3 regions of the Serratia marcescens subsp. marcescens ATCC 13880 genome follow, and region 3 is predicted to be linked to each of the others. Evidence: predicted binding sites of a transcription regulator. Region 3 holds the regulator's gene; each other region holds the start of a gene.
What was found. The regulator CRP, encoded in region 3, controls carbon source genes, mostly activating them, when cyclic AMP is high. The targets are predictions, from matches to a motif close to ATGTGANNNNNNTCACAT.
Positions count from the first base shown of each region.

Region 1: aaeR (HTH-type transcriptional activator AaeR) is a predicted target of CRP. The motif match lies at 4,545-4,562, and genes of this name have one in related genera.
Region 2: J0F90_RS17180 (YfcZ/YiiS family protein) is a predicted target of CRP. The motif match lies at 4,934-4,951, and genes of this name have one in related genera.

Region 1 is NZ_CP071238.1:4,554,127-4,561,011, reverse strand. It holds gene J0F90_RS21835 (PglL family O-oligosaccharyltransferase) at 1-1,166, opposite strand, end outside; gene uriH (uridine-preferring nucleoside hydrolase UriH) at 1,860-2,801, opposite strand; gene J0F90_RS21825 (zinc ribbon domain-containing protein) at 3,009-3,284, shown strand; gene J0F90_RS21820 (hypothetical protein) at 3,281-3,625, shown strand; gene aaeR (HTH-type transcriptional activator AaeR) at 3,616-4,527, opposite strand; gene aaeX (p-hydroxybenzoic acid efflux pump operon protein AaeX) at 4,842-5,045, shown strand; gene aaeA (p-hydroxybenzoic acid efflux pump subunit AaeA) at 5,053-5,988, shown strand; gene aaeB (p-hydroxybenzoic acid efflux pump subunit AaeB) at 5,988-6,885, shown strand, end outside.
Region 2 is NZ_CP071238.1:3,593,886-3,600,770, forward strand. It holds gene sixA (phosphohistidine phosphatase SixA) at 1-441, opposite strand, end outside; gene fadJ (fatty acid oxidation complex subunit alpha FadJ) at 830-2,995, opposite strand; gene fadI (acetyl-CoA C-acyltransferase FadI) at 2,995-4,305, opposite strand; gene J0F90_RS17180 (YfcZ/YiiS family protein) at 4,502-4,798, opposite strand; gene fadL (long-chain fatty acid transporter FadL) at 5,204-6,544, shown strand; gene mlaA (phospholipid-binding lipoprotein MlaA) at 6,665-6,885, opposite strand, start outside.
Region 3 is NZ_CP071238.1:4,740,072-4,746,956, forward strand. It holds gene J0F90_RS22725 (LysE family translocator) at 1-530, opposite strand, end outside; gene J0F90_RS22730 (hydrolase) at 649-1,629, shown strand; gene J0F90_RS22735 (YheU family protein) at 1,626-1,859, shown strand; gene J0F90_RS22740 (phosphoribulokinase) at 2,011-2,880, shown strand; gene J0F90_RS22745 (OsmC family protein) at 2,919-3,326, opposite strand; gene crp (cAMP-activated global transcriptional regulator CRP) at 3,709-4,341, shown strand; gene J0F90_RS22755 (YccS/YhfK family putative transporter) at 4,392-6,470, shown strand; gene argD (bifunctional acetylornithine/succinyldiaminopimelate transaminase) at 6,511-6,885, opposite strand, start outside.

The DNA.
Region 1 (6,885 bases), 190 kb from region 3:
AGCATTGGCAGCAGCACCAGGAACAGCCCGACGCGCGCGCCGTCCCGCTGCGCGCGATCCCGTTGCCAGGCGCATTTCAGCAGCAGCGCGCCGGCGGCGAGGACGATCATGATACCCGCCAGCGCCGGCAGACCACCCTCAACCCACCACAGCAGGATTTCATTGTGCGGATGCCCGGCGACTTCCAGCACTTCTCGCCAGGGCATTTCCTGCAGGCGGAAGTGCGCGAAGCCGTATTCAAAACCGCCGTAACCCCAGCCCAGCAGCGGCTTGGCCAGGATCATGGCGCCGACGTCGTGCAGCATGGTCAGACGCGCGCTGTTGGATAGCCCCCGACCGATCAGGCCGGTGTGACCCTCCAGACCGAAACCGGTGAACAGCACCGTGAGGCCGATCGCCATACCCAACAGCAGCGCGCCGCCGGCCCAGCGGCTTGCGGCCGGGCGCTGGCGGGCAAAACGCCACAGCAGCAATGCCGCCGCCAAGGCGCCGCCGAGCCAGGCGGCGCGCGACTGGATCAGCACCAGCAGGGCGGAGAAAACGGCCAACAGCGCGAGCAGCGGGATTTGCCGCCGCCGCATCGGCGCAGAGAGGGGAGCAAGCAGCAGCCAGAGCGCCAAAGCCAGCCCGGTGGCGATAAAGCTGCCCAGCACGTTCGGTTGCTGAAAGACGCCGTAGACCCGGCTTCCGTAAGGGGATACCCACGCCAGCGCGGGGGCGAACAGTTGCAGAGCCGCCAGCAGCGCCTGAACGCCAGCGGCGAACAGCAGACCGTACAGCAATAGGTTGCGCTGCCTGGGGGTTAGGCGCAGCTGCAGGCAGGCGACATAGAACAGCCAACCGCCGAGCAGGCCGGCGCAGCGCCACAGGGCGTCTTCGCGCCACTCGGGGCGGGTATACAGCAGCGGCAGCGCCAGCACGGCGATGCCGAGCAGCAATAGCCGGGCGGTGGGGGTAAGCGAAAGGCGGATGCGACCCAGGCAAACGGTAAACGTCACGATCAGCGTAGTGAGCGCCATGACGCCCCAGGCCTGAATGTTTTGCGGCAGCGCCAGACCGTCGCCGCCCATATTGGGATGATAGATCGGCAGGAGCGCCGCCATCCAGATCAGCAGCAGGGGCAGCACGGCGATGGTCGCTGCGTTAGCGGGAGATTTATCGGCCATGGTTAACCTGCCAAGGCCTGATAGCGTTTATTGAATGCATGTTTTGATTATTCCCTATCTTTTATCCTGATGTTGAAATGTGTGTAATGTTCAATTCGAAAATGTCTTACGGGAAATTTAAGTCGTCGTCATGGTGAAGCGATAAATAATGTTTGCCCTGAGAATGCGTGAGGCTGTGCGCCTAAAGAAAGGTTAAGCCGTATTTTTCACCCGCAAAAGGCATTTTTGTTTTTTCAAAAACAGACGCGCTATTTTCTCAAATCTATTGCGATTCAGTCAATTTTTAATCTAAATATTGTTTTTATTTATTAAAATCAGTTGGTTGGTCTTTGTGTTGGCGAGTGTGAATATCGTGAGACATCCCGGCAATGGCCTATGTCGGCAGGTAATGTGAAGAATAAAATAGGTATCTGCTTGTTTAATTTGTTTCGTCAGCGGCGGCGTGACGGAGGAGGTTTATTTCATCGTTTCCCATTGCTGATTTTTAAATTAAAAGTGATTTTCATGGTTTTATTTTTATTAAGATTCTTCTTGTCTCTATCTGTTTATTTGGGTTTTTATAAAATGATTTATTGTTAGGATTGTTCTGCTGAATTGGAAATAAAAGACGTTATGTCTTGAGCCTCCCCGTTGCCGCGGCAGAATACAGGCTAACGCGCCTGCCCAAGCGCGTTAGTCTTGTCTCCCGTCCGCTTACTCCACCTCACCGATCCGCTTTAGCGCATCCACCACCAGATCCCAGAATTTATCCTGATCCAGTTTGACCGCGACCTGGGTGTGGCAGTCCGGCGGCGGCGGCGCGCGGAAGTCCGTGACCGTCATGCCCAACGTCAGGGTGCCGGTCAGTTCGATATCCACCGGCGCTTTGCGCACCGTCATGACGCTCGGGTCGATCACGTAGGCCACCGCGCAAGGATCGTGTACCGGCGGGGCGCTGAAGCCTTGCGCCTGTTGGTACATACGGCCAAAGAATGCCAGCAGTTCGCCGACGAAGGCGGCCGGCCGGGTGCCGAGGGCGGCGATGCGTTCGCAGACTGCCGGCGTGGCCAGCGCCTGATGGGTGAGATCCAGCCCGACCATGGTGAGCGGCCATTTTTCGTTGAACACGATGTGCGCCGCCTCGGGATCGATTTTGATATTGAACTCCGCCACCGCGCTCCAGTTGCCCACATGATAGCCGCCGCCCATCAGCACCACTTCCTTGACCCGTTCGGCAATGCGCGGCTCTTTACGCACCGCCATGGCGATATTGGTCAGGCCGCCGGTCGGCACCAGCGTCACGCTGCCCGGCGGGTGGGCCATCACGGTCTCGATGATCAGGTCTACCGCATGGCGTGAGTCCAACTGCAGGTGGGGTGCCGGCAGCACCGGGCCATCGAGGCCTGAGTCGCCGTGAATGTCGGGCGCCACTTCGATATTGCGCACCAGCGGGCGCGGGCAGCCGGCGGCGAAGGGGACGCCGGTGATATTGGCGATGCGGGCCACCGCCAGGGCGTTGCGCGTCACTTTGTCCAGCGTCTGGTTACCCACCACGGTGGTGACCGCCAGCAGGTCGATCTGCGGATTGCCCCAGGCCAGCAACAGAGCGATGGCGTCGTCATGCCCCGGGTCACAGTCCAGTATGATTTTTTTCATGGTTATTCCTGATGCAGGGAGAGGTTTCCGCAGCATAACGCAGCGCGGCGGCGTGGGATAATGCCGATGGCGCTTTTGTTAACGGCATCAAAGCCTTGCCACTTTTACGATGTAATGAAACGTAAATCCTGCTCGCCGGGCTTTACCCTGGAGTTTACTCCAGGGTTTACAGTGAGGTTCAGCGTCAATGCACAGAGGAGAGGCGGGATGAGCTTACTGAAACGGTTGTTGGGGCAAGGCGGTATTAACGGCGGTCATCAGCGCGCGGGCCACGGCGGCGGGCATCATGGCAACCGCTATAATCAGCATGGCGAGCCGGGGCCGCTGTGCCCGGAATGCCGGGCTGTGAATAAATCGGGCGCGCGTTATTGCCACCGCTGCGGTCAGCCGTTTGCCGCGGTGAGCGCCACCTGCGGCCAGTGCGCCGCGCCGTTGCCGTCGGGCAGCCGCTTTTGTCCGCAGTGCGGCGGCGGTGTGCCGTGAACCGGGGCGGTTGGACACTCGCGCTGCTGCTGGGCGCCATGGCGCTATGGACGCTGCTGGCCTGGGGCGTAGCCGGGGTGCTGGCCTGGCTCCCGGCGTTGGCGGAGGCAGCCGGGAATGCATCGTTGCCGGTGAACGGTGCGCTGAGCCTGGTGCCGCAGGCGGTGCTGGACGCCTGGCTGCCGTGGCTGAAACAGCTGGGCAGCGGGCTGGCGAGCTATTTTCCTGCGCTGCTGACCTGGGCGGGCTACGCCATCTGGCTGCTGTGGGGCTTCGGCATGGTGGCGCTGACGCTGCTGGCCGCGCTGGCGCGACGCTATTTGAGCGCTGCTCAGCGATAGCCCTGATAGACCGCCGCTACGCGTTCGAAATAGTCGGTTAAATAATTGATGCACACCTGCACCTTCAGCGGCAGTTTGTCCTTCTCGGTATAGAGCGCGTAGATCGGCCGTGGATCCGAATGGTAGCTTTTGAACAGGATCTCGATCTCGCCGCGTTTGATCTCTTCGATCACCCACATCAGCGGGGCGTAGGCGATGCCGGCGCCGTTTTTCAGCCAACGGATCATGGTGGAGGAGTCGTTGGTGACGAAGCGCCCCTGCGGGGAAATGCGCGTGGTGATGCCTTCCGGCGACATCAGTTCGAATTCGCTGTCGGGCCGCACGCTGTACTCCAGCCAGGAGAAGTTGACCATGTCGCTCGGCTTCTGCGGCGTGCCGTGCTGGATCAGGTAGCTTTTGGCGGCGCACACCACCATCGGCATCTGCCCCAGGCGGCGAGAGAACAGGCTGGAGTCCTGCAGCGCTCCGGTGCGGATCACCAGATCCAGCCCGTCGGTGATCAGATCCGGCGCCGGAATGCCGGTTACCAGGTTGACCGTCAGGCCCGGGTACTCTTTCATCATCTCGGCGGTCATGTTCGCCAGCACGTTTTGCGCCATGGTGGATGAGCTGCCGATGCGCAGCGTGCCGGCGGGCGTATTGTTAAACGCATACAGCTGTTCATGCACTTCGCTGACTTCCTGCAGCATGCGTCGGCAGCCCTGATAGTAGATTTTGCCGGCCTCGGTCAGGCCGATGCTGCGCGTGCTGCGGTTCAACAGCTTGACCTGCAGCTCATTTTCCAGTTTCGAGACGGTTTGGCTGATCGATGAAACGCTCATGCCGAGTTGGCGCGCGGCCGCGGTAAACGACCCGAACTCAACCACTTTGGCGAATACCGACATCCGTTTTAATCTTTCCATTATTCACTCTGGCTTAAAAGTGATTTAGATCACAGATTGTTGATGCCTTGATAGTAAGCAGGCTAATATAACGTGGTCGGGTGAATAGACCTTACCAACGTGCGAGAGCGATCGGCGACGTAATCCTGCCGCTCCTCCGGCACCCTCGCAATCCCTGTCGTGGACGTCTGCCCCAAAGTTTAACCTTTTTTCGGGTTCGTGACCTGGACAAGCTGTCTGGTCAAGATTTGTGGCGCGCGCACGCTAAAATGTAAAGAGAATGTGAATGGCGAGATGTGTCTTTCCCCGGCGCAGTGAACAATAAGGAAAAAGTGATGAGTTTGCTTCCGGTTATGGTCATCTTCGGACTGTCGTTTCCGCCGGTGTTTTTCGAGCTGCTGGTGTCGCTGGCGCTGTTTTTTCTCTTGCGCCGCCTGCTGCAGCCGACGGGGATTTACGATTTTGTCTGGCATCCGGCGCTGTTTAACACTGCGCTGTATTGCTGCTTGTTTTATCTGATTTCATGTCTTTTTGTTTGAGGTCGCTGTGAAAAATTTTTCGATAAAAATAACCCGAATCGCGATCACTTTGATTCTTGTGCTGTTGGGCATCGCCGCGATATTCAAGGCCTGGGTGTTCTACACCGAGTCGCCGTGGACGCGTGATGCCAAGTTTACCGCCGATGTGGTGGCGATCGCGCCGGACGTCAGCGGCCTGCTGACCGACGTGCCGGTGGTGGATAACCAACTGGTGAAGAAAGGCCAGGTGCTGTTCGTGGTCGATCGGCCGCGTTATGAGCAGGCGTTGGCGGAAGCCGGCGCCGATGTCGCCTACTATCAAGCGTTGGCGGCGGAAAAACGGCGCGAGGCCGGCCGCCGCGTGAAGCTGGGCGTGCAGGCGATGTCGCAGGAAGAGATTGACCAGTCGAACAACTCGCTGCAGACCGTGCAGCACCAGCTGGCGAAGGCCGTGGCGGCGCGCGAGCTGGCGCAGCTGGATCTGGAACGCACCACGGTGCGGGCTCCGGCCGATGGCTGGATCACCAACCTCAATGTCCATGCCGGCGAATACATCACCCGCGGCTCGGTGGCGGTGGCGCTGGTGAAGAAAGATTCCTTCTACATCCTGGCGTACCTGGAAGAGACCAAGCTGAATGGCCTGAATAAGGGCGATCGCGCGGAGATCACTCCGCTCGGCAGCAACCGCATCATGCACGGCACCGTCGACAGCGTGGCGGCGGCGGTGAACAACAGCAGCAGCACGGTGAACAACAAAGGGTTGGCCTCGATCGACAGCAACCTGGAGTGGGTGCGCCTGGCGCAGCGCGTGCCGGTGAAGATTCTGCTGGACGCCAAGGACCAACAGCATCCGTACCCGGCCGGCACCACCGCCACCGTGGTGATCGTCGGCAAGAACGATCGCAATGCCGACAGCGGCTCGCCTTTTGTGCGCCTGATGCACCGGCTGCGTGAGTTCGGCTAATGAGCAGCCCAACCTTTATCCGGCTGAGATTCGCCTTCAAACTCAGCTTCGCGATTGTGTTTGCGCTGTTCGTCGGCTTCCATCTCAATCTGGAAACCCCGCGCTGGTCGGCGATGACCGCCGCCATCGTCGCCGCCGGCCCGGCCTTTGCCGCCGGCGGCGAACCCTTCTCCGGCGCCATCCGCCACCGCGGTTGGCTGCGTATCATCGGCACCTTTATCGGCTGCTTCGTCGGTCTGATCATTATCATCACCACCGCCCGCGCGCCGGTGGTGATGCTGCTGCTGTGCTGCATCTGGGCCGGTTTCTGCACCTGGCTTTCTTCGCTCATCAAGGTGGAGAACTCCTATGCCTGGGGGCTGGCCGGGTATACCGCGCTGATCATCATCGTGACGGTCGCCACCAGTGAGTCTCATCTGCTGGAAGCGCCGCAGTTCGCCATCGAGCGTTGCAGCGAGATCGTGCTGGGGATCGTCAGCGCCGTGTTGGCGGATCTGCTGTTCTCGCCGCGTTCGATCAAACAGGACATCGATCGGGCGGTGGATCAGCTGCTGGTGGCTCAATACCGCCTGATGCAGATGTGCATCAGCAACGCCGACAAAGAGGATATCGACCGCGCCTGGAGCAATCTGGTGAAGAGCACCACGGCGCTGGACGGCATGCGCAACAATCTGATGATGGAGTCCTCGCGCTGGCAGAAGGTCAACCGCCGGGTAAAAGCGCTGCATACGCTGTCGCTGACGCTGATCACCCAGGCCTGCGAAACCTATCTGATCTTGGTGAATCACCCGGAGGCACTGAAAGACAGCCTGTGGGAGCAGCTGATGGTCCCGGCGGAAACCCCACAGGAGATCCACAAGCGCATGAAGCTGTTGCGCCAGGTGCTGACCACGCATC
Region 2 (6,885 bases), 1.1 Mb from region 3:
AAACTTGCCGTAGCTGCCGTCGGCCGGCAGATCGACGTTGGCAATCGCCGAGGTCGCGAACATCGGCGGGCACTCGCCCGGGCACAGTTCAGCCACCAGATACCCCACCAGCGGCAGGTGCGACACGATCAGCACCGAGTTCACCCCTTGCATCGCCAGCGCCTGCAGATAGCTGCCGACCTGTTCGGCGTTGCCGCCCGGCGTCAGCTCGGGCAGCACTTCTTCGCCCTCCGGCAGCGTCAAGGCTTCACGCACCGTCGCCAGCGTCTGTTCGGCCCGCAGATAGGGGCTGACCAGCACGCGTTCAATATCCACAGACTTGGTGTTCAACCAGGCCGCCATCTGACGGGACTCGTCGCGGCCGCACAGGGTAAGGGGCCTTACCGCATCGCTGGCTGCCTCGAGCGCCGCCTCTCCGTGACGCATAATCAAAACTTGCATATTGCACCGCTGTTGTTGACAAAGTAACGCTATACAGAAACGCCGTGCGTGCTGTACCGCCGAGTTTTCCAACCCAAAGCCAAAGCTTTAAAACGATAACGCGCCGTCTCTTTATGGCGGCCGGGCATTTTGCCTGAAAGTTTGCCTAAAGAAAATGCTGTTTTTTACAGCAACCCTCCCCGGGCAAACCTCGATTGCTCACAGAACAATCAATTCAACGGGTTAAATTTTAACCTTGCCGCCATGAAATTTATTGATGACGGTCAAGCTAACTTACCGCTGCCTGCGCCTTGCTGTACAGCCTCACCGGCTGACGCTGTTGCAAGGAGTGATGGCGATCACAACGCGGCCCTGTTGCAACTATAGTGCAAATCGGGCCGTCCTGCGTTCAGCTCCCCTGCGGGTAAAAACGCTCGCCCTGCTGCGCCATGCGCTGCAAGCGTTCGCACGGCGCAAAGTGCTCGCCGTGCTGCTGGCGCAGGTATTCCAACGTTTTCACCACTTTTTCGGCGCCGAGCTCGTCCATATAGCGGAACGGGCCGCCGAGGAACGGCGGGAAGCCGATGCCGAACACCGCACCGATATCGCCGTCGCGCGCGCTGCGGATAACGCCTTCATCCAGGCAGCGCGCCGCTTCGTTCAGCATCATCATCACGCAGCGCTGGGCGACGGTCGCCGGCAGCATGTGCGACTTCGGCGTGACGCCGAGCAACGTATACAATGAGGTATCCGCACGTTTACGCCGCTGCCGCTGCTGCCCTTCGCTCGGGTAGAGATAGAAGCCGCGGCCGTTCTTGCGCCCTTTACGCCCGTCCTTCAGCACCGCATCGAACGCAGCCGGCGCGGCGAAACGCGGCCCCAGCGCCTCGACCAGCACGGGAATGATTTTGGTGCCAACGTCGATGCCCACTTCATCCAGCAGGGTAATCGGGCCGACCGGGAAACCGAAGTCCACCAGCGCCTTGTCCAGCGACTCCATCGGCTCGCCTTCCAGCAGGCAGCGCGCCGCTTCGTTGATGTACGGCGCCAGGATGCGGTTGACGTAAAAACCGGCGCTGTCGCCCACCACGATGGCGGTCTTGCCCTGCTTGTGCGCCAGCGCCACGGTGGTGGCGATGGTCTCTTCGCTGGTGCCGGCGTGCGGGATCACTTCCACCAGCGGCATTTTATCCACCGGGCTGAAGTAGTGCAGACCAATCACCTGCTGCGGCCGCTGGGCCTTTTCGGCGATGTGGCCGATAGGCAGCGAAGAGGTGTTGGAGGCGAACACGGTATGCGGCGCGCAGTTCGCTTCGACCTCGGCCACCATCTGCTGTTTCAGCGCCAGATCCTCAAACACCGCCTCGACCACGATATCCGCCTGCTCAAAGCCGGTGTAATCGGTAGAGCCGGAGATCAGCATCATCTGTTTTTGCCGCTCCGCCGGGCGCATGCGCTTGCTGCGTACCCGTTTGCCGAGCACATCCCAGCTGTATTTCAGCGCGTGATTGATGCCGGTTTCATTGATGTCTTTGATGCGAACCGGCAAACCGCCGCGCGTGGCGGTGACACAGGCGATACCGCCGCCCATCAGGCCGCCGCCGAGAATGCCGACGCGATGCAGGGCATGCGGCTGAGCGTTGCCGCCCCGCTCTTTTTTCAGCGCGGTGGAGGCGAAGAACAGGCTGCGCAACGCCGCCGACTGCGGCGTCATCGCCAGCTCGCCAAAGGCGCGCGCTTCGGCCTCATAGCCGCTGGCGCTGCCGTGATCCAGCCCGGTGCGCACCACCTGAATAATGCGCTCCGCCGCCGGGTAGTTGCCGTGGGTTTTCGCCAACGTTTTCTTGCGCACGATGCTGAACAGCAGATTTCTGCCCAGCGGGCCGTTGAGCAGGCGATCCTGCCACGGCAGCTCGCGCTGATGTTTCCAGCCCTGTTTCACCCGCTCGATGGCGGTCTGCAACAGGATCGACTGCGGCACGGCGTCGTCCACCAGCCCCATGCGCAGCGCCTGGCGGGCGCGAATGTGCTTGCCGGTCAGGATCATGTCCAGCGCCTTGGCGGCGCCGATCAGGCGCGGCAGGCGCTGAGTGCCGCCAGAGCCCGGCAGCAGGCCCAGCTGCACTTCCGGCAGACCGAGCGCGGTTTTGTCATCCAGCGAACAGACGCGGCCGTGGCAGGCCAGCGCCAACTCCAGGCCGCCGCCAAGGCAGGCGCCGTGGATGGCGGCCACCACCGGCACCGGGAAGGCGGCGATCTGCGCCAGCGTGCTCTGCCCTTTCTTGGCCAGCGTTTCCGCCTCTTTGGCGCTGGTGCAGGCGGCGATCATGGTGATGTCGGCGCCGGCGATAAACGAGTCCGGCTTGCCGGAAACGATCACCAGCCCTTCCAGCGCGGTATGCTGCTGCGCCCGGATCAGCACGTCATTCACCTGTTCGACGAACTCGGCCTTGAGCGTATTGACCTTGTCGCCCGGCACGTCGATGGTGATCACGCCGATATTGTCGGGGCGAATCGTCAGCTGAAAGGCCGACGGTTTGGCCCGCTGTTCGTGCAATGCGTTTTCGGCACTCATTATTCCACCTCCACGATCATCGCGGCACCTAACCCGCCGGCGGCGCAGGCGGTGGTCAGGCCCAACCCGCCGCCTCGGCGTTTCAGCTCGCGCAGCGTCTGGGTGATCATGCGCGCGCCGGTGGCGGCGAACGGGTGGCCATAGGCGATGGAACCGCCCAAGACGTTGAATTTGTCCATGTCCACCTCGCCGATCGCCTGGCTGCGGCCAAGCTTCTCGCGGGCGAACGCTTCGCTGGCGAACATCTTCAGGTTAGCCAGCGTTTGCGCGGCGAAAGCTTCATGCATGTCGATGAGCGTCAGATCGGCCAGACCGATGCCGGCGCGATCCAGCGCCAGCGGCGTAGCGTAAGAAGGCCCCAGCAGCATGTCTTCCCACACGTCGATGGCGGCGAAGGCGAAACTGCGCAGATAGCCGAGCGGCTGCAGCCCCAGCGCTTTGGCGCGCGATTCGCTCATCATCAATACCGCCGCCGCGCCGTCGGTCAGCGGCGTGCTGTTGGCCGCGGTGACGCTGCCATGCTTGCGATCGAACGCCGGTTTCAGCTTGGCGTAAGAAGCCAGGCTGGAGTCTTTGCGGATATTGTTGTCTTCGGAAAGCTGGGCGCGGTAAGGCGGCACGTAGGCGGTCATCACCTCGTCGCGCAGCCACCCCTCCCGCCAGGCTCTGGCCGCCAGTTCGTGGGAACGGTGCGCCAGCGCATCCTGCGCTTCGCGGGTGATGCCGTGGCTTTTCGCCATCTGCTCAGCGGTATCGCCCATGCGCAGACCGGTGGAATACTCCGCCACCGCCGGCGGCACCGGCATCAGATCGCGGAATTTCAGCCGGCTGAACAGTTTGAGACGCTGCGACAGCGTGCGCGCCTTGTTGACGTCCACCAGCGTGCGCGCCAACGCCTTGCTGACCCCGATCGGCAAGACGGAAGAAGAGTCCGCCCCGCCGGCGATGCCGACGCTGATGCTGCCGGCCATGATGCTCTCCGCCACGTTGGCGATCGCCTGGAAGCTGGTGGCGCAGGCGCGCGACACGCTGTAAGCGTCGGTATGAACGCTCATGCCGGTGCCAAGCACGATTTCACGCGCGATGTTCGGCGCCTCGGGCATTTGCACCACCTGGCCGAACACCAGCTGTTCGATCAGTTGCGGATCGATGCCGCTGCGCGCCAATAGCTCGCTCACCGCCGTTTTCCCTAAATCCACCGCCGGAATGCCGTGATAGGCAGTCGCCTGTTTGGCAAAGGGGGTACGCAGTCCATTCACAATCGCAATGCGGTCACCATGACGGGTCACCAACGGCAGTGCCTTACTCATAAATGCTCCCGAAGAAAATAACGTCAGCGCAATGGGCAGAAAGAGGTCTGACCTGATGAGGTCATTGTTAACCAAACGGTTACATTTGGCAAACCGGCAGAGATCAAAACTGCGAGCAGGCGCACTTTCTATGGGGAACGAGGCGGAGAAGGAAATCCCCGGCGCGCAGCAGGCGGCGCCGGGGGTAAAGCGGGGATTAACGCAGGCCGAGCTGGAAGATCAGGGTTTCCGCCTGGCAGGCGAAGGTGAAATCGGCCTCCAACTGCACGCCGCCGTCAACCGGTTTAATGCTACTGCTGATGTCACAAGGATCGGACTCGACCGCGCGCGCCTTTTCGCTCAGGGCCGCCAGCATCGCCTCCGCATCTTGTTGATTACCGAACACCTGGCTGTAGGACGCGGTGCAATCGGTGTTATCCATCACGGTGCCGACATCCACGCAGCAACACGCGGCGGTTTCCTGGGCGCTGCATTTATTAATTGCATCTGACATGATTGGTTCTCCTCAAGGGCCTCTGTTATCAGCCCAAATTGCCGTTTCACTCACCGGCACAAAGCCACAAAATTCTGCGGGTATTTTACGCTTCCACGCCGGCAATCACTAGCACTTACTTTTACTGGGTGTTTTAAGTGATGGAAATCACAAATAAAAATGAGCATCTGCTAAGGAACGGTAAGAATTTTGTTATTTACCGCTGGCTTTTTGTTAAGCAGATCTCTTTTTTGATATCAGATTGGAAATATTTCAAAAACAAACTTGCAACAATTTCACAGGTCAGACCTATACTTCAGCCACTGGTCTGATTTGTCTGAACGATAACGGACCCTACAATCCCGCGCTCCTTGTTACTTCGTGTAACAATAGTTTAAATAATAAACACATAATGAGGTTTTGGTCATGAGCCAGAAAAACCTATTGACTAAATCAGCTCTCGCAGCTGCAGTGGCAATTATTTCTTCAAACGTGTCTGCCGCAGGATTCCAGCTGAATGAGTTCTCATCAGCTGGTTTAGGACGTTCGTATTCTGGCGAAGGCGCCATGGCGGATACGGCGGCTTCCGCAAGCCGCAACCCGGCGTTGTTGATGATGTATACCCGCCCCGAGCTGTCCATCGGCGCAGTCTTCATCGACCCGGACGTTGACATCACCGGCAAATCGCCTTCCGGCGCCAGCCTGGACTCCAAAAATATCGCCCCTGTCGCCTGGGTGCCGAACCTGCATTATGTTCACCCGATTAACGATCAGTTCGCCGTAGGCGGCTCGGTCACCAGCAACTTCGGTTTGGCGACCGAATTCAACGACGGTTATACCGCCGGCGCTTACGGCGGTAAGACCGATCTGACTACCGTTAACCTCAACCTGAGCGGCGCCTACCGTCTGAATCAACACTTCAGCTTCGGTCTGGGCTTCGATGCGGTGTACGCCAAAGCCAAACTGGAACGTTACGCCGGTGAATTGCCGAAACTGCTTGCAGGTCAAGGCCTGCAAACCGGTAGATTAACGCCTCAGCAAGCCGGAATGATCGCTCAAATCCCTGGCGATACCCAGATTTCTCACCTGAAAGGCGATAAATGGGGTTACGGCTGGAACGCCGGCATCCTGTACGAAGTGGATGAAAACAACCGTTACGGCTTCACCTATCGCTCTGAAGTCAAAATCAAGTTCGACGGCGATTACAAGAGCAGCCTGCCAGCACAATTCAACCCTCTGACTCAATCTCTGGGCTTAGGCTTGCCTTGGGGCACCAGCGGCAGCACCATCCCGGGTTCTCTGGATCTGAACCTGCCGGAAATGTGGGAGCTGTCCGGTTACAACAAAGTGGCGCCGCAGTGGGCCATTCACTACAGCCTGGCCTATACCAGCTGGAGCCAGTTCCAGGAGTTGAGAGCCACCGGCAACAATGGTCAGACGCTGTTCGAGAAGCATGAAGGCTTCCGCGATGCCTACCGTATCGCGCTGGGCACCACCTACTTCTACGACGACAACTGGACCTTCCGGACCGGTATCGCCTTCGATGACAGCCCGGTGCCCGCCCAAAACCGTTCGATCTCCATTCCCGATCAGGACCGTTTCTGGCTGAGTGCCGGTACTACCTATGCGTTCAACAAAGACGCCTCGGTTGATGTCGGCGTGTCCTACATGCACGGCCAGAAAGTCACCATCAACGAAGGCCCTTACACCTTCAACTCGGTGGGTAAAGCCTGGCTGTACGGCGCCAACTTCAACTACCGCTTCTAATTTCGCCTGAGATGGATGCCAAAGCGCCCCCTGGGGCGCTTTTTCTTTGCCTGCCGCTTGCCGCCGGCATAAAAAAAAAACCCGCCTGACGGCGGGTTTTCATTGGCATAATGCCCAGGATTACTGCGAGTCGATCTCGTCCAGTTCGCCCTGAATCGCCTTGGCGTTCGGGTTCTCTTCCGGCTTGAGCGAGCCGCCGTTGGCGATGAAATCGTGGCGCTGGAAGTAAGCCTCGCGCACCATGACATAAGGATCGGAAGAGTTGCGCAGCAGGCCGTCGGAATCCAGCAGTTGAGCGCGGGTTTCGATACCCTCGACCACCCATTTGCCCGCCGACATCC
Region 3 (6,885 bases):
TTGCTGCGCAGCAGGCGGCCGATCAGGGTGCCGAACGCCAGCCAGATAATGCCGGCGACGATGTTCACCGCCACAATGCCCAGCGCGATCGCCGCTATGGAACCGTTGTACTTATCGCCCGCCAGGCTGAAGCTCGCCACCGCGCCCAGCGCCATCAGCCAGGCTTTCGGGTTGAGGAACTGCAGCAGCCAGCCCTGATACAGCCGCACCGGCTGCGGCGGCGCCACGTCGGTTTCCAGCTTTTCATAGGCGGCGGTGGCGACTTTCCACGCCAGCCACAGCAGGTACAAACTGCCGAGGATTTTCAGGATCAGGTGCAGCGACGGGTAGATCAGGATCAGGCTGCCGACGCCGAACGCCACCAGCAGCAAAATGCTTTGCATGCCGAGCATGATGCCGACCATCAGCCACAGCGATCGCATAAAGCCGAAGTTAGCGCCGGAGGTGGTCAGCAGCAGATTATTGGGGCCAGGCGTGATGGCCGCGACCCACAGGAAGCCCAGCATCGAAAGGAATAAACTCGGTTCCATGGCACGGGTGCTCCTCACCCAAGGCGCTTTTTTGCAGTATCATTGTTAATTCTTGGTATTGAAGCTAACAGTGCGCTAGGGATCTCACAATAGCCGCCCACAACATTTTACTCAGCCTATGCCTAACACCTTTCGCCCTCTGACCGGGGCCAGTAACCCGCACCTGCAAACGCTGTTGCCGCGGCTGGTGCGCCGCCGCGTGTTATTGAAACCGCATTGGCAACGGCTGGAATTGCCCGACGGCGATTTCGTCGATCTCGCCTGGAGCGAGGATCCGGCGCAGGCGCGCGACAAACCGCGCGCGGTGCTGTTCCACGGCCTGGAGGGCAGCTTCTACAGCCCCTACGCGCATGGCCTGCTCAACGCCTGGCGCGATCGCGGCTGGCTGGGCGTGGTGATGCACTTTCGCGGCTGCAGCGGCGTGCCCAACCGCAAACAGCGCATCTATCACTCCGGCGAAACCGAAGACGCGCGCTTCTTTCTGCGCTGGCTGCGCGACCGCTACGGCGAAGTGCCAACCGCGGCGGTAGGCGTTTCGCTCGGCGGCAACATGCTGGCCTGCTATCTGGCGCAGCAAGGCGCCGACAGCCTGCTGCAGGCGGCGGTGGTGGTCTCGGCGCCGCTGATGCTGGAACCCTGCGCCTACCGCATGGAGCAAGGCTTCTCCCGCGTTTATCAGCGCTACCTGCTGGGGCAGCTGAAACAAAACGCCACCCGCAAGCTGTTGCACTATCCGGACACCCTGCCGCTCAAGCTATCACAGCTGAACGGTTTGCGGCGCATCCGCGAGTTCGACGATGCCATCACCTCGCGCATTCACGGCTTCAGCGACGCCACCGACTATTATCGCCGCTGCAGCGCCCTGCCGCTGTTGCCGTCCATCCAGACGCCGCTGCTGATCATCCATGCGCAGGACGACCCTTTCATGACCCCTGAGGTGATCCCCGACGTCGCCGGCCTGCCGCGCAATATCGAATATCAGCTGACTGAGTTCGGCGGCCACGTCGGCTTCGTCGGCGGCACGCTGAAAAAACCGCACATGTGGCTGGAGCATCGCATTCCGGCCTGGCTTTCCCCTTATCTGGACATTCCGACGTGATTATTCCCTGGCAAGAACTGGCAACCGACACCCTGAACAGCCTGATCGAATCCTTTGTGCTGCGCGAAGGCACCGATTACGGTGAGCACGAACGATCGCTGGAGCAGAAGGTGGAGGACGTGCGCCGCCAGCTGAAAAACGGCGAAGTGGTGCTGGTGTGGTCGGAACTGCACGAGAGCGTCAACATCATGCCGCGCGGCCAGTTCCGCGCCGGGCAGGAAGAAATTTAGTGGCGCCCGGTTCTATGACTGACGGAAAAAATCAGGTAACAATGGGACATTGCAAACCAGCGCGCGCCATTTTTTCCTGACATAGAGAGCGTCAACAAGAGCCACAATAATCCCCTGACGCCGGCGCATTCAACACGGAGTGACAACCACCATGTCTGCCAAACATCCCGTTATCGCGGTGACCGGTTCCAGCGGCGCCGGCACCACCACCACCAGCGTGGCGTTCCGCAAAATCTTCCAGCAGCTCAACATTCGCGCCGCCGAGCTGGAGGGCGACAGCTTCCACCGCTATACCCGGCCGGAAATGGACGCGGCGATCCGCAAGGCGCGCGATCTGGGCAGACACATCAGCTATTTCGGCCCCGAGGCCAACGACTTCGGCCTGCTGCAGCAGAGCTTTATCGAGTACGGCAAAAACGGCACCGGCCGTTCGCGCAAGTACCTGCACACCTACGACGAAGCGGTGCCCTACAATCAGGTGCCGGGCACCTTCACCCCGTGGGAGCCGCTGCCGGCGCCGACCGACGTGCTGTTCTACGAGGGGCTGCACGGCGGCGTGGTCACCGAGCACCATGACGTGGCCAAACACGTCGATCTGCTGGTCGGCGTGGTGCCGATCGTCAACCTGGAGTGGATCCAGAAGCTGATCCGCGATACCGGCGAACGCGGCCACTCCCGCGAAGCGGTGATGGATTCGGTGGTGCGCTCGATGGAAGACTACATCAACTACATTACGCCGCAATTCTCGCGCACCCACATCAACTTCCAGCGCGTGCCGACGGTGGACACCTCCAACCCGTTCGCCGCCAAGGCCATTCCCTCACTGGATGAAAGCTTCGTGGTGATCCACTTCCGCGGCCTGGACCAGATCGACTTCCCCTACTTGCTGGCGATGCTGCAGGGCTCGTTTATCTCGCACATCAATACGTTAGTGGTGCCGGGCGGCAAAATGGGGCTGGCGATGGAGCTGATCATGGCGCCGCTGGTGCAGCGGCTGCTGGAAGGCAAGAAAATCGAATAAGCGCGTTGAGCGCGGCGCCGAGCCGCGCTCCGTCTCGATTACGCCGGCTGGCGGATCTCGAAGCTGTGGGTCACCGTGGCGGCCTTGTTGAGCATCAGCGCCACCGAGCAGTACTTCTCCGCCGACAGGTTCACCGCTCGCTCGACGATTTTGTCGGTCAGATCCTGGCCGGTAACGATGAAGTGCAGGTTGATATGGGTGAACAAGCGCGGGGCTTCTTCGCGGCGCTCGGAGGTCAGCTTCACCTCGCAGTCGCGCACGTCGTTGCGCCCTTTTTGCAGGATGGAGACCACGTCGATCGCGCTGCAGCCGCCCACCGACATCAGCACCATCTCCATCGGGCTGGGCGCTTTATCACCGGCGTTGCCGTCCATCAGCACCTGATGGCCGGAGGCCGATTCACCCAAAAACGTTAACCCTTCCACCCATTTAACTCTTGCCTGCATTCTGGTCACTCCGGTTGATTTCTTAAAATCAGAGTACGCTTTCGCATAGAAACAGGCAACGTAACCTGATGCTAATCATGCTGAAGCGAGACAACACGAGACACCCGCCTTACTCTGTGCTACAAACAGAGCCGCAATAAATCTTTCCGGGACACTGTATTTCAGGGAAACGCCCAGAGAAAGGCTCCTTTACCGGTATGTTAACAGAATGTAGCTTGCAGCGCTTACGGCAAGTTAATATGCTAGAGCGACAGCGTATTTTTATGACACGCCTCAAAACTTGCCGGTAGCCCTCGCTCATGACTGCGGCTACAGGCGGGTTTTACAGGGAACTCTGACCCCTGTGACACAAGGCAGCGATAACAACAGAGGATAACAGCGAATGGTTCTCGGCAAACCGCAAACAGACCCTACTCTCGAATGGTTCCTGTCTCATTGCCATATCCACAAATATCCATCGAAGAGTACGCTGATTCACCAAGGTGAAAAGGCCGAAACGCTTTACTACATCGTGAAAGGCTCCGTCGCGGTGCTGATCAAGGATGAAGAAGGTAAAGAGATGATCCTGTCCTACCTCAACCAGGGGGATTTCATCGGCGAGCTCGGATTGTTCGAAGAAGGCCAGGAGCGCAGCGCCTGGGTTCGCGCGAAAACCGCCTGTGAAGTGGCCGAAATTTCCTACAAGAAATTCCGCCAACTGATCCAGGTGAACCCGGACATCCTGATGCGTCTGTCCGCCCAAATGGCGAGCCGCCTGCAGGTCACCTCCGAAAAAGTGGGCAACCTCGCCTTCCTGGACGTGACCGGCCGCATCGCGCAAACCCTGCTGAATCTGGCGAAGCAACCCGACGCCATGACTCACCCGGACGGCATGCAGATCAAGATCACCCGTCAGGAGATCGGCCAGATCGTCGGCTGCTCGCGTGAAACCGTTGGCCGTATTCTGAAAATGCTGGAAGATCAAAACCTGATTTCCGCCCACGGCAAAACCATTGTCGTCTACGGCACCCGTTAATCTCCGAAGAAACGGCGCAATCTGCGCCGTTTTTTTATCTGCTCTCTGCCATGTGGCGCCGCCTGATCTACCACCCGGAAATCAACTACGCACTGCGACAAACGCTGGTGTTGTGCCTGCCGGTGCTGTTCGGCCTGCTGATAGGCCAGCTGCAGCTCGGCCTGATGTTCTCTCTGGTGCCCGCCTGCTGCAATATCGCCGGTCTGGACACGCCGCATAAGCGCTTCTTTAAACGGCTGATCGTCGGCGGCTCGCTGTTCGCCTTCAGCAGCGTGCTGTTGCAACAGGCGCTGCTGTGGCACGTACCGCTGCCGGCGCTGATGCTGGGCCTGGCGCTGCTGCTCGGCGTCACCGGTGAAATCAGCCCGCTGCACGCCCGGCTATTGCCGGCGGCGCTGGTGGCCGCCATTTTCGCTCTCAGCACGGCCGGCACGGTGCCTCTCTGGCAGGCGCCGCTGCTGTACGCGATCGGCACCGTCTGGTACGGCTTATTCACCTGGTTCTGGTTCAAGCTGTGGAAAGAGCAGCCGATGCGCGAGACGCTGAGCCAGCTCTACCTGGAGCTGGCGGACTATTTCGAAGCCAAATACTCACTTCTGACCCAGCACACCGATCCGCAAACCGCGCTGCCGCCGCTGCTGGTGCGCCAGCAAAAGGTGATGGATCTGATCAGCCTTTTGTACCAACAGCTCAATTTCCTGCCGCACGCCAACAACCTCGAACAAAAGCGCCTGCAGCGCGCCTTTCAGGTGGCGATGGATCTGCAGGAGCACATCACCGTCAGCCTGCATTTGCCGGAGGAAGTGCAAAAACTGGTGGAGCAGAGCCAGGCCGAAGCGATCATTCGCCGCAATGCACTGGTGATCGCCGGCCGGCTGCGCGTGGTGGCGCACGATATCCTCTACCATCAGCATTCGAAGCGCTTCTCCATGAGCCACGAACTGGCGGCGCTGGAAAAAATGGCGGCGCAGCATCCCGATAACCCGGTCGGCCAGTTTTGTTATTACCACTTCAGCCGCATCGCCCGCCTGCTGCGCACCCAGCATCCGCTGTACCGCCGCGACCTGATGCCCGGCCAGCACCGCCTGCCGTTTTGGCCGGCGCTGGCCAGCTATCTGTCGTTCAAATCCACCGCCCTGCGCAACGCCGCGCGGCTGGGGGTGACGCTGGCGGTCGGCAGCAGCCTGGGTGCGGTCTTCAACCTGCCGAAGCCATACTGGATCCTGCTCACCATCATGCTGGTGAGCCAAAACGGGTATAACGCCACCCGGGTGCGTATTCAGCACCGTGCGCTGGGCACGATTGCCGGACTGTTGCTGGCGGCCGGGCTGCTGCAGCTGCAGCTGCCGGAGGGAGAAACGCTGAGCATCATGCTGGTGATCACCCTGCTGGCCTACCTGGTTTCGCGCAAGAACTACGGGCTGTCGGTGATTGGCTTTACGGTCACGGCGGTTTACACCCTGCAGCTGCTGGCGCTGAACGGCTCGCATTTTCTGGTACCGCGCCTGATCGATACGCTGATAGGCTGCGTGCTGGCGTTCGGCGGCACCATTTGGCTGTGGCCGCAGTGGCAAAGCGGGCTGCTGCGCAAGAATGCCCATCAGGCGCTGGAACACGATCAAACCGCGCTGCGGCTGATGCTGAAGCAACCGGAACCGGACGCCACCGCATTGGCCTATACCCGCATGCAGGTCAACCAGGCGCACAACGCGCTGTTCACCTCGCTCAATCAGGCGATGCAGGAGCCGGGGTTCGCGTCGAATTATCTGGCGGACATGCGGCTGTGGGTCACTCATAGCCAGTTCATCGTCGAACACCTGAACGCCATGACCATTCTGGCGCGCGAGCACTACATGCTGACGCCGAAACTGGCGGAAGCCTATCTGCAAACCTGTGAAATCGCGCTGCAAAGCTGCCAGCAGCGGTTGGAATACGACGGCCCGAGCAGCGGCAACAGCGGCATCATGCAGCCGCCGGATCTGCATCCGGAGATGCCCGTCACCGAGATGGAACGTCATTTGCGGCGCATCCTGTCGCACCTGAACGTGATGCATACCATTTCGTCGCTGGCCTGGCGCCAGCGCCCGCACCACGGCATCTGGCTCAAGCGCAAACTGCGCGATCAATAAGGGCGCGGCATGCCGCGCCCCGTTATGCGCCGCACGGGCTTCAGGCGTTGATCACATCCTGCACCGCCAGCTCGAACAGCGCCATGCCGGCCTCGATATCCTGCAGCTCCACCACCAGCGACGGCGCGAAACGGATCACGTTCGGCCCGGCGTTGAGGATCATCAGCCCACGCGCGGCGGCGGCGGTGAGGAAATCGCGCGCTTTGCCGTGATAATGCGGCGTCAGTTCGGCGCCGATCAGTAACCCCATGCCGCGAATGGCGGTGAAAATACCGTATTTATCGCCGATATCCTGCAAAGCCTGCACATACAGCGCGTGGCGCTGTTCGATGCCGCTCAGCACTTCCGGCGTATTGATCACATCCAACGCCGCCTCCGCCACCGCGCAGGCCAGCGGGTTGCCGCCGTAGGTGGT